Regions from separate parts of the Marinomonas sp. IMCC 4694 genome, predicted to be linked through region 1. Evidence: riboswitches for the same ligand, from Rfam matches in the RefSeq annotation. Region 1 holds a riboswitch; the other holds the start of a gene.

Region 1 (6,157 bases):
CTTCAATAATATTTGGGTAGTTTTCAGTATTAATAACCGTAACCTGAGGCCTTGCAGAAGTCTGGCGGTAATAAGCTGCAAAAAAGCCATCTACAATAGCCTGTGATGCGCGCTCTAATTTTCCGCTCATGGGTAAAAGCAAAACCATTTTCTGCGGGGCCATGTCTTTAACGGAGGACAATACTTGAAAGTCATGTGGTGGTGATATCGCCGCAGGGTGATTGGGATTACCCGTTTGCCACAGGCTAAACATTGTGAGTTGTTGTTCAATGGAAAGAGAAGGGTCTCTTAATATCTCACTGATCGAAAGCCAGCCGTTAAGTAAGGGTTTTTGCTGTTGAAATAGCGCTTCAAGTTCGTTTTGGGTGAGACTTTGTATAGCAAGCCAAAGTTTAGCATCGTTTTTTTGCTTTTCACTGAGCGGCAGGCTGAAGGACAAATCCATGCGCAAATTGATAACAGTTAACCAGTCATCAACGTGTTCAAAAATAGAAGCTTGTGTGAGCTTTAAGCGATTTTGGTTGTCTGAGCGTCTCGCTACCGCTAGTTTTTCTGCAGATTGCACATAATGCAACGCGTCTGCAAGATAGTTTAATTCAGACGCCGAGGCGGCGGCCAATAAATAAGCCTCAAATTGAACGCTAGACGTCTTAGGCAACACATTAGCGGTTAATGTTGTTAAGGCTTGTTGGTATTCAGCTTGTCCATAAAAAACCTGTGCATCTTTGTAGGCGTTGATAACTCGCTGTGACGCACTTGATGCTTTTAATGGATGATAAATACTGGGTAAATCTGTTCTTTCATCTTGTGCTGGATTTTTATTTTCCGCTTGAGTTACGACTCGTGGCTTTTCCATGTTTAAATTCACGGAATGACACGCGCTCAGCAGAAAAGCGCCAAGGGTTAATGATATGATGCGGTAATGAATTCGGCTCATAAGTGTATAAATGACAAATAAAAGAGGCAACATGGTACCACATAGTTCAGATGATGTGAGAGGGGCGTTGTACATAGTTGCAACGCCAATTGGTAATCTTAGTGATTTTAGCAAGAGAGCTGAGCAGACCCTCCGGGACGTGGATTACATCGCCGCAGAAGACACACGCCACACTCGACGTTTACTCAATCATTTTGGTATCGAGGCAACATTATTTTCGATCCATGACCACAATGAAAAAGACAAAGCGGACTATGTGGCGAGCCTGTTAGATGAGGGCAAAAACGTGGCCTTAGTGTCCGATGCGGGGACGCCGTTGATTTCAGACCCAGGTTATCATGTCGTGAACGCATTGCGTACAAAAGGGCATAAAGTTATGCCAATTCCAGGGGCTTGTGCCGTGATTGCTGCCTTGTGTGCATCCGGTTTGCCAACGGATCAGTTTTTCTTTGCGGGCTTTGTTCCGGCTAAATCGAAAGGCCGTTGTGATCTTTTTGAATCATGGAAAAAGCAAGCCGGAACCGTGGTGTTTTACGAGTCCACCCATCGAGTGTATGACTCTATTGCCGATGTGCAAAAAGTTTACGGCGACGACGCTCAGCTGGTGTTGGCGCGAGAAGTGACTAAGACTTTTGAGACATTTTTGTCTGGCACCGCCCAAGAAATTCTTCGCATGTTTGACGAAGATGCCAATCAAATGCGGGGTGAATTTGTTGTGATGTTGAGTTTTACCGAAGAAAGCGGTGATGAAGCAGACATCGAAGCGAAGCGTATTTTGAGTATTTTGTTAGAAGATTTGCCCGTCAAGCAAGCCGCCGCGATGGCCGCAAAACTTACCGGCGAAAAGAAAAACTCCCTCTATAAAATGGCGTTAGAGATGCAAGCCGGCTAGCAGCACACACCAAATGGAGACTAAATACTCACTATAAAAGCGGGTATTTACATTCCAATAAGACTGAGTATACTCAGAACCACTTGTCGGAGTGCCATTTGGCTGAGATCGCATTATTTAATGCGGGATCCGCAGAACCTGATCGGGTTAACACCCGCGTAGGAAACAAGAAAGTCTCTATTTTTTCTTTTCTGCATCGAATGAACTCTTGTCTTTTAACGGCTTGTGATTCGATGTTAGCAACATGCTACCCATCTTCTCTCAGCGTTATTTGCCAAGATTCATTGATTGCTTTTTTTCATCGTTTTTTGCGTTGATTAAAAACAGCACCCCAGACAAGCAATTCTCCCACTTTTTACGATAAAAAAGAGAAATGCTCATGTCGACAACAAACACGAACACTCAAAAAATCACTAAGCAAACTCGTGAAGAATCACGCCTAGCGGCGAAGTCCTTCATCGAATCGCTACAAGGCTCGCCTTTTCCAGCGTCGGAGCGTATTTATCTTGCCGGTTCTGATGATTCCATCCGAGTGCCCATGCGTAAAATCAACCTCACTGATACGCCTATCGGGTCGGATCCTCATAATCTCACCTTTGAGTCTAACGAAGCGATTTACGTTTACGATTGCTCCGGCCCATACGCCGATCCAGAAGAGACCATTGACGTTCATAAAGGCTTGTCGCCCATGCGTGCGCCTTGGATTGAGCAGCGTCAAGATACTGAGTGGCTTGCTTCTGTTTCATCCGATTTTGCGCAATCTCGTTTAACCGACTCAGCTCTTGACGCGCTGCGATTCCAAGAACTGCCTAAGGTTAGAAAAGCCCGCAAAGGTAAGTGCGTGACTCAAATGCACTATGCGAAGCAGGGCATTATCACGCCCGAAATGGAATACATTGCCCTGCGTGAAAATCAAAACATGGATGCGATCAAAAGTGAATTGTTACTTAGACAACACCCAGGACAAAGTTTTGGCGCGAATTTACAAACCCGCATTACGCCAGAATTTGTTCGCGACGAAGTGGCTCGCGGCCGTGCGATTATTCCGAATAACATTAACCACCCAGAATCTGAGCCGATGATCATCGGGCGAAACTTTTTGGTAAAAGTGAACGCAAATATCGGTAATTCTGCTGTCACGTCTTCGATCGAAGAAGAAGTGGAAAAACTGGTTTGGTCAACACGCTGGGGCGCGGACACCGTAATGGATTTGTCGACGGGAAAAAATATTCACGAAACGCGTGAGTGGATTTTGCGCAATTCCCCTGTACCGATTGGTACCGTACCGATTTATCAAGCACTGGAAAAAGTAGACGGTGTGGCTGAAGACCTAAACTGGGATGTCTTTCGCGACACCTTAATTGAGCAGGCAGAGCAGGGCGTGGATTACTTCACCATCCATGCCGGTGTTTTATTACGTTACGTCCCTATGACAGCAAAACGTCTGACCGGCATTGTGTCACGCGGTGGTTCCATCATGGCGAAATGGTGTTTGGCTCACCACACCGAGAGCTTCTTATACGAGCGATTTCGTGAGATTTGCGAATTGTGTGCCGAGTACGACGTGGCTTTATCTTTGGGGGATGGGTTGCGCCCTGGTTCCATTATGGATGCCAATGACGAAGCGCAAATGTCAGAGCTTCGTACCTTGGGTGAACTGACGAAGGTGGCTTGGGAATACGATGTGCAAGTCATGATTGAAGGTCCAGGGCATGTGCCGATGCAGTTAATTAAAGAGAACATGACAGAGCAGCTCGAGCTGTGTCACGAAGCACCGTTTTATACCCTAGGGCCTTTAACGCAGGACATTGCACCTGGCTATGATCACATTACGTCTGGCATTGGTGCTGCTCAGATTGGTTGGTACGGTTGTGCCATGTTGTGCTACGTCACGCCAAAAGAGCATCTAGGCTTACCCAACAAAGACGATGTAAAAGAAGGCTTGATTACCTACAAAATCGCCGCCCATGCAGCGGATTTGGCTAAAGGGCACCCTGGCGCACAGATTCGCGACAATGCTCTTTCAAAAGCGCGTTTTGAATTCCGTTGGGAGGATCAGTTCAATTTGTCCCTCGACCCGCACACAGCACGCGCCTATCACGATGAAACCTTGCCTCAAGCCTCTGGCAAAGTCGCGCATTTTTGTTCTATGTGTGGCCCAAAATTCTGTTCGATGAAAATCACTCAAGAAGTTCGTGATTATGCTAAGGGCTTAGAAGACGCTGAAAAAATCAACATGAGCGCGGTTGAAGAAATGGACGCTCAAAGCGGTATGCAGAAAATGTCGGCACAGTTTCGAGAGTTAGGCGGCGATGTCTATTTGACTACTGACAAGTTGAGCAATGACACATTGATCACTGACGATTCAACCAAAGATCAAGCAAACGAAAAAGTGCATTAAGTGAGAGGAAGAATGATGACCAAAAGACCTCCTGTTGTTTGGTGCGTGGGCGGGTCGGATTCGTCCGCCCACGCTGGCCTTCAAGCGGATTTACGCACGGGACAAGATGTGGGTTGTCACGTGCAAACCATTGTTACCTGCATGACCGCGCAGAACTCAAAAATCGTCCAATCGGTTGAGCCTGTTTCGTTAGCGATGTTTCATGCTCAATGGCAAACCTTGCTGGACGATGTGTCGCCCGATGCGATTAAGGTGAGCCTATTGCCTTCTTTAGAAATAGTGCAAGCTTGCTCGATGTGGTTGCAACGGATACGAGCTGAATACCCTTTGGTGTCTGTCGTTTTTGATCCTGTCATGGCCGCCAGTAGCGCGTCGGGTAATCGTTTACAGCCGCAAACGGTCGGTGCCGCATTATTGGAGAATATACTGCCGTGGGTGGATGTGATAACCCCCAATGCTATGGAATTTACTGCTTTAACGGGGTTGTCGTCAGACCAAGCTATTGCAACGATACACCGTAAATTGCTAGAGAATGTTCCGTTGAATGAGTGTTTACATGCCGCTTGGCTGTTAAAAGGCGGACATTCAAGCAGTGATCAAGCGACAGATTGGTTGATGACGCAAAAAATGGCCTTGGGTTTTTCGACGCCTAAATTGCAAGTACACAATACACGTGGCACAGGCTGTACTTTATCGACCGCATTGGCGAGTTTTTTGGCTCATGGCTATGACCTTGTCGATGCGCTGACGATGGCCAAAGCTTATGTCACGGGGGCACTCAAGTGCGGTGTACAAATTGGGGAAGGTGCGGGTCCCTTAGGGCGACCAGGTTGGCCGCGGCAAAATGAACATTTGCCGACGGTAGTGTCAGCGAAAGGGGAAAGTCTTGCCATCAATGGGCCTTTTGCTGCTGTGGACTGTCAAAAAATGGGGCTTTATCCGGTGGTGGATTCGGTTGAGTGGCTGTCCCTCGTTCTCAGTCAGGGTGTCAAGATCGCGCAGTTACGTATTAAGGACCCGCAAGATAAAGACTTGATTCACAAAATCGAGCAAGCGATTCGTTTAGGCCAGCAATTTGACGCTCAAGTCTTCATTAATGATTACTGGCAACTTGCCATCCAGCTGGGTGCTTATGGTGTGCATCTTGGGCAGGAGGATTTAGATGTCGCCGATTTGAAGCAAATCCAAGCCGCAGGCTTGCGGCTTGGCATCAGTACGCATGGCTATTATGAAATTGCCCGTGCTCAAGCGATTCAACCCAGTTACATCGCGCTGGGTCATATTTTCCCTACGCAAACCAAAAATATGCCATCTCAGCCGCAGGGGTTAACTCGGCTGGCTCATTACGCCGCTTTGCTTGAGGGTGTTTTTCCAACGGTAGCGATTGGCGGCATCAGTGCGGAACGACTGTCGGCGGTAGCGCAAACAGGCGTAAGCAGCGTGGCGGTTGTGACGGCGATTACAAAAGCCAATAAGCCAGAACAAACGACTCGAGCATTGATGGGGTTGTTTGAGCAGGCCGCTAAGCGATTTACCGTGCAGAATGCGGGAAATAAGTCATGAAGATTGTTCTGAACGATGCGCCTTATGAATTTACAGGAACCACTTTGCAAGACTTACTCGCGCACCTGGGCAAAGAAGGGGCTGGTATTGCGATCGCGATTGATCAGCAAGTGGTGCCCAAAAGTGTGTGGCAAAGTACTAAGCTGGCAGAGCGCAGTCAGGTGTTTATTTTTGAATCGATCGCAGGAGGCTAATATGTCGTCGTTTTTTATTGCAGGTCATGAATTTCATTCGAGACTGTTTACCGGCACTGGTAAATACGCCAGTTCTGAAGCCATGATGCTGTCTCTGGTGGCGAGTAAAAGTGAGATGGCCACCTTGTCACTGCGTCGCATGGATATGAAACATCACACGGATAATATTG
Region 2 (6,157 bases), 580 kb from region 1:
GCTATTTTGAAAAATGCGCCCATTCTTATTTTAGACGAAGCGACATCGGCGCTGGATACCGAATCTGAGCGCGCCATTCAAACGGCATTGGATGGTCTAATGGCGAATCGCACCACGATTGCCATTGCCCATCGATTGTCCACCATTGAGAACGCCGACATCATTGCTGTGGTAGACCATGGTGAGATCATCGAGCAGGGTTCTCACCATGAGTTATTAGCATTAAATGGCGCCTACGCCTTGCTGCATAATCAGCAATTCAGCGATACGATTGCCTAGTTATGTGGCTTTACCGTGTGTTATTCGTCATTTTTTCGCCGTTTGTTTTATGGAAAATACGACAGTTTAAAACCCATTATTCGAGTTATCGAGCGAAAGAAGCGTTGGGCTTTTGGCCCAAGGTGGAAGCGGATTTGTGGATCCATTGTGCGTCTGTAGGCGAGGTGTTGGCTGTTCGTCCTTTGGTTGATGTGTGGCGGGAAAAATTTCCTGAGAAACGATTATTGATGACCACTATGACGCCAACGGGTGCCGAGCAGGTGGCCAAGTCGTTTCCTTTTGCAGAACATCGATATTTACCTATGGATTGGCGATGTGCCGTAAAAAGGGCGCTTAAGCAACTGCGGTGTTCCCATTTAATGATTGTCGAGACGGAACTCTGGCCAAATCTTTTACAGTTAGCAAAACGTCAAGGCATTCAAATTGACATAGTAAACGCGCGGTTAAGTGAGCGTTCTTTTCGGCGCTATCAAAAAATCCCCATTGTTTCTAAACCTTTACTGGCGTTGCCCGATTGTTTTTTGGCTCATGCTCAAGCTGATGCAGAGCGTTTTAGTGCGCTTGGGGCAAAGAAGGTGAAAGTGGTAGGAAATATTAAATTTGATCTTGCCGTTCCAGAACGAGTACGGCAAGACAACTGGCGCCAGAGTCTAGGAAATCGGTTTGTTTGGATTGGTGCGAGTACGCATCAGGGTGAAGATGACTCAGTGCTGCGTGCACATAAGGTGTTGCGGCAAACCTACCCGGATGCGCTGCTTATTTTGGTACCGCGTCATCCTGAGCGCTTTGATGCCGTTGCCGCGTTGGCTGTACAAGCCTCGTTTGACGTGCTGCGTCGTAGTCAGACCTCGCCAGCGGATTGGTCCCAAGCAAGCGTGGTGATAGGTGATTCTATGGGGGAATTGATGCACTACTACCAAGCGTCAGACGTAGCGTTTGTGGGTGGCAGTTTGATCGAACGAGGCGGACATAACCCGATTGAACCGGCATTGCTTGGTAAGACTATTATTGTGGGTCCGCATACGTTCAATTTTTTAGACATTACCGAGCAGCTTATCCATGCGAACGGTGCGTTGCGTTGTCAAAACGACGCCGCTTTGACGCAATGTATCGTGGAGTTGGCTGCCGACTCGACTCGACGAAGCCAATTGGGCCGATCAGCTTTGCAATTTGCACAAAAAAACCAAGGCGCGGTGGCCAGAGTGTGTTCAGAAATAGACTTCCGTTAGCCGACTCCTTACAATAAGCGCTCAATATCTCATGGGGTGTTTTGGTTGTGTTTTTAAACCGAAGCTGAGAAGTGGATTGTCCACTAACCCACCGAACCTGATCCAGATCATGCTGGCGTAGGAATCGAGATAGCAAATCAAAACGCCTGTTATTGGGGTGTTCTGATTCCATTCTTGTTATTTCCGAGTACGCCGCTCAATTACTCTAGGAGCGACACCTTGACTACTTCTTTTAGCCCTTTTTTTTCTGCCTCGTTGGTCACTTTTGGCATCGCCTTGTCGCCTATTGTGCTGGCGGTCGATACGCTGAACGTATACACCTACGATTCGTTTTCATCCGATTGGGGCCCTGGCCCTAAAATCAAAGCCAATTTTGAACAAGACTGTGATTGTGTAGTGAATTTTGTGGCGCTTGATTCGTCGGTTGGCATTTTGTCCCGTGTGCAATTAGAAGGACAAGCGTCTCAAGCGGATATCTTGTTGGGGTTGGACCTTAACTTAATGGAAGCGGCGAAAAAGACCGGATTGTTAGTCAATCACAGCGTCGATACATCCGCTGTGACGGTACCTGGTGGTTGGTCGGATAAGACTTTTTTGCCATTTGATCAAGGTCATTTTGCGTTTATTTACAACACAGAAACGTTACTCAATCCGCCAACCAGTTTAAAAGATGTCGTGGATAATCAAGATTTACGCGTTATCTATCAAGATCCACGTACTAGCACGCCTGGTTTGGGTTTGTTGTTGTGGATGAAATCCGTCTATGGTGATAACGCGGCGGAGGCTTGGGAGCGTTTAGCGAGTCATACGGTGACGGTAACTAAAGGCTGGTCCGATGCTTATGGTTTGTTTCTGAAAGGCGAGGCTGATGTGGTATTGAGTTACACCACATCGCCGGCGTATCACATGGTAGCGGAAGGCGAAAATAAATACCAAGCTGCGCCAGCCAGTGAAGGCCATTACCCTCAAGTAGAAGTGGCCGCGATGATGAAAAACGCACCAAACGCGGCACTGGCAACGCGTTTTATGCAGTTTATTTTGCAGCCAGGTTTTCAATCGACCATTGCAACGGGTAACTGGATGCTGCCTGTAGTGGCGCTAGATCAAGCTTTACCCGCGGCATTTGACAGTGCATTGGCACCCACCAAAAATCTAGTCTTACCTGCCAAAGACGTTGCACAATATCGTAATCTTTGGGTCAATGAGTGGCTTGAAGCGACCACCCGATAAGGTCACGGAACGTGTTTTTTTTACGCACAATAAGAGGACTGACGCCTGCGCTGTTGGGCGTTGGCGTTTTCTTATTAATAGGAGCCGCCAGTTTGGCGGCTCTTTTGCGTTACAGTGATTTTGCCACTTGGTATGAGTACGTGCAGCAGCCGTACTTGTGGCGAGTGGTGCGTTTTTCGTTGTGGCAAGCGCTGTTAAGTAGTGGCATGAGTTTATTGATTGCGATTCCGGTGGCATCTTGTTTGATGCACCGACGTTTTGTCGGTCGGTCTTTATTGTTGCAGCTGTTTTCGGTCTCTATGGTGGTGCCAACGATTGTGGCGATTTTGGGGCTGGTGGTGGTGTATGGCCGACGCGGTTGGTTGAATCAGCTGTTTGGTGTGGAGGTTCCCTTGTACGGTTTGAGCGGGATTTTACTCGCTCACGTATTTTTTAATATGCCTTTGGCTGTTCGGCTGTTGTTGCAAGGGTATGATTTGATTCCTGCGGGGCAGTGGCGTCAGGCGTCTCAATTAGGTTTTTCGCGCTGGGCCGCGTTTCGATGGATTGAATGGCATTACATTAAAAAAACGTTGCCGGGCGCGTTTGTACTGATTTTTATGCTGTGCTTTTCCAGTTTTGCTGTGGTGTTGAGTTTGGGGGGTGGACCTAAGTCGAGCACCTTAGAAGTCGCCATTTATCAGGCGCTTCGTTTTGAATTTGACCTCAACAAGGCCAGTTTTTTAGCCCTGCTACAAGTACTGATTTGCAGCGCTTTTGCGTTGCTAGTGTATCGAATGGCACCGATCAATCGACAAGACGCCAGTTTGGTGACGGATTCCCATTACCTTGTACGAGATTCTAATTGGGCAAAAGGGGGGGATGCTGTCGCATTGTTGTGTGCTTTTATTCTAGTGATTCCGCCTTTTTTGGCGATTTTTGATCCGATTTTTTCGCCTGTATTTTTAGAAACGGTGCGGTCTTTGGTGTTATGGAACGCGGTATTCGTCTCATTGAAAATCGCTTTGCCAGCGGCTTTCATTAGTGTGTTGCTTGGGGTGTGCTTTGCTGTATTGGCGCGGTTTTGCATGGATCGAGCCTATCTTTCTAAGTTGCCTACCAAGATAGAGCACCTTGGTAACATGATTTTGATGGTGCCAGGGCTGGTGATTGCGACCGGTTTATTTTTGCTTTTGCGGGATTTAGGCTGGGGGTTGCCGTCAAGCTATTGGATTGTGGTGTGGGTGAATGCGGTGATGGCGCTGCCGTTTGTTTTGCGAGCTCTCATGCCGGTGATGTATCAGCAAGAAAAGCGCTTTCGTCATTTGTATGTGAGTTTGGGGGTGCGGTCTTGGGCGCGTTGGCGATTGGAATGGCCACTTATCCGCATGGGTGTCGCGCAAGCTTTGGGGTATGCGCTGTTATTGTCGTTGGGCGACATGGGAGTGATCGCGCTGTTTGGTAGTCAAGGTTTGGTGTCGTTACCTTTGTACTTATTTCAGTTGATCGGCGCGTATCGGCTCGAAGAAGGGGCGTGTGTTGCTGTGGTGTTGATTAGCCTATGTTTGCTGTTGTTTTATGGTTCGACGCGTCTTGTTGGTGGAGGAACTCGTGTTAAACATTGATCTGCAATACGATTGGGATAATTTTCACGCTCGTTACTGTGTGGACATTGCTCCCGGTGTCACCACTTTGTTGGGGGGGAGTGGCGAGGGGAAAAGTACGCTGTTGTCTTTGCTGGGTGGTTTTTTAACTGGGCGAGGAGGGCTGGAATTTCGAGGCGAATCATTGTTGGTTTTACCTGCCTACCAACGTCCTGTTTCTACTTTGTTTCAAAGTGATAATTTATTTCCGCAATTGACCGTCTGGCAAAATGTCGCGATTGGCTTATCACCGTCCCTTAAGTTAACTCGCAAACAGCAAGAGAAAGTGCAGTGGGCGTTAGAAAAAACTCAGCTTGTGGATAAAAAAACGCGTTTTCCACACGCTTTGTCTGGCGGCCAAGCGCAGCGCGTAGCGATTGCCCGTGTTTTGGTTCGTCAAAAACCGATTTTATTGTTGGATGAGCCTTTTAGCGCCCTTGATCCGTCGTTAAGGGAAGAGATGTTGCATTTGGTCAATCAAGTGACGCTGGAATTAGGGTTGACTACGTTGCTGGTGTCGCATTTGCCGCAAGAGGCAAGCCTCGTTGGCGGGCATGTTATTTTGATTGAGCATGGGCAGATTGTTGCACATGAGCCAGTGTCTGTTTTGTCAGGCGAGGATCATGGGCATTTTTCACGTTATCTCGGTGGTGCCAGCAGGTAAGGGATCTCTACGCCGATTAAAAGCCTCTTTTTTGGCGCTTGTTCAGTACGGTTGCCACAAAAATTCCGGTAAAAATCAGCGCGATACCACGGTAATGAAAGCTGAGTAATTGCTCTTCTAAAAACACGACAGACAAGCCAATACTAAACACCGGTAATAAGTGAATAAAATGCCCAGCGGTGGGAGCCCCGAGTTTCTGAATGCCAATGTTCCAGCATAAAAAGGCGCCAATGGACGCAAAAATTCCCATGTAGATAATTGCGGCCCAGTTACTGAAGGTAAACTCTGACAGGGTGCTGGTACCAAAAAGAAAGAAAAGCGGTGCTTGAAAAGCCGTGCCAATTAAAGCGGTACAGGCAAAAAAGCCGAGTAACGACATACCTTTAGGCCGTTTAATAATCATCACCGAGTAAATTGCCCAGCTTACGGCCGCGGCAATAATCCATAGGTCACCGCGAGAAAAGCTAAGGTGTAAAAAAGTATCTAAACTGCCTCGGCTGACAATGGTGACCGCGCCCGCAGTTGATATGATAATGCCAGCATTTTGTAGCCAAGACGTTTTATTGCCCAATAATAACCGCGCGGTAATCAGTATCATCATCGGCATAATGGAATTTAATAGCACGGCGTTGGTGACGGTGGTGGAAGACAGGCCTATGTATAAGAATAGGTTGTAATTACAGATGCCCAGCCAACCAAATAGCATGAGTAAAGGCCAGTTTTTGGCGATGATCTGCTTTTCTAACCAGAGTTTTTTATAGGCAAAAGGCAAGATAAGTAAGCAAGCGAGGCTCCAGCGTAAAAAAGAAATCGAAAATGGGTCAATACCACTGGAGAGTGTCATTCGTCCTAAAATGTAATTGCCAGACCAGAAGAAAATGGGCAGGAGTAAATAAGCAAAAGCTGGCATGATGTGTCCTATAGAGTAGTTTTTTTTGTTCTTTTTGACCAGTTTTGAACAAAAAGCCCAGCAAGAATGAAAGCTAATCCAATGAGTGTGGAGCGTAAAATAGGCTCACCGGCAAACTGCGACAACCAGATAATAGACAGTAGAGGCGACAAGAAAATCAAGTTAGCGACTTGGCTTGCGTTGGTTGTCAATTTCATGGCTCTATTCCAGAGCACAAAGCTGA

Evidence for each region. A riboswitch is a leader RNA that binds a small molecule or an ion and turns the genes downstream of it on or off. The one in region 1 is predicted to bind thiamine pyrophosphate.
Region 2: it holds a riboswitch for thiamine pyrophosphate, as region 1 does, so the genes downstream of both, thiB (thiamine ABC transporter substrate binding subunit) here and thiC (phosphomethylpyrimidine synthase ThiC) in region 1, are expected to answer to the same signal.

Annotation. Positions count from the first base shown of each region.
Region 1 covers NZ_VSRV01000001.1:1,961,469-1,967,625, reverse strand. The annotation lists gene FXV75_RS08940 (penicillin-binding protein activator) at 1-856, opposite strand, end outside; gene rsmI (16S rRNA (cytidine(1402)-2'-O)-methyltransferase) at 948-1,829, shown strand; TPP riboswitch at 1,907-2,011, shown strand; gene thiC (phosphomethylpyrimidine synthase ThiC) at 2,209-4,230, shown strand; gene thiE (thiamine phosphate synthase) at 4,246-5,793, shown strand; gene thiS (sulfur carrier protein ThiS) at 5,790-5,987, shown strand; gene FXV75_RS08915 (thiazole synthase) at 5,989-6,157, shown strand, end outside.
Region 2 covers NZ_VSRV01000001.1:2,541,115-2,547,271, reverse strand. The annotation lists gene msbA (lipid A export permease/ATP-binding protein MsbA) at 1-279, shown strand, start outside; gene FXV75_RS11455 (3-deoxy-D-manno-octulosonic acid transferase) at 282-1,508, shown strand; TPP riboswitch at 1,531-1,650, shown strand; gene thiB (thiamine ABC transporter substrate binding subunit) at 1,728-2,738, shown strand; gene thiP (thiamine/thiamine pyrophosphate ABC transporter permease) at 2,750-4,342, shown strand; gene FXV75_RS11440 (ATP-binding cassette domain-containing protein) at 4,329-5,024, shown strand; gene FXV75_RS11435 (DMT family transporter) at 5,041-5,934, opposite strand; gene FXV75_RS11430 (DMT family transporter) at 5,943-6,157, opposite strand, start outside.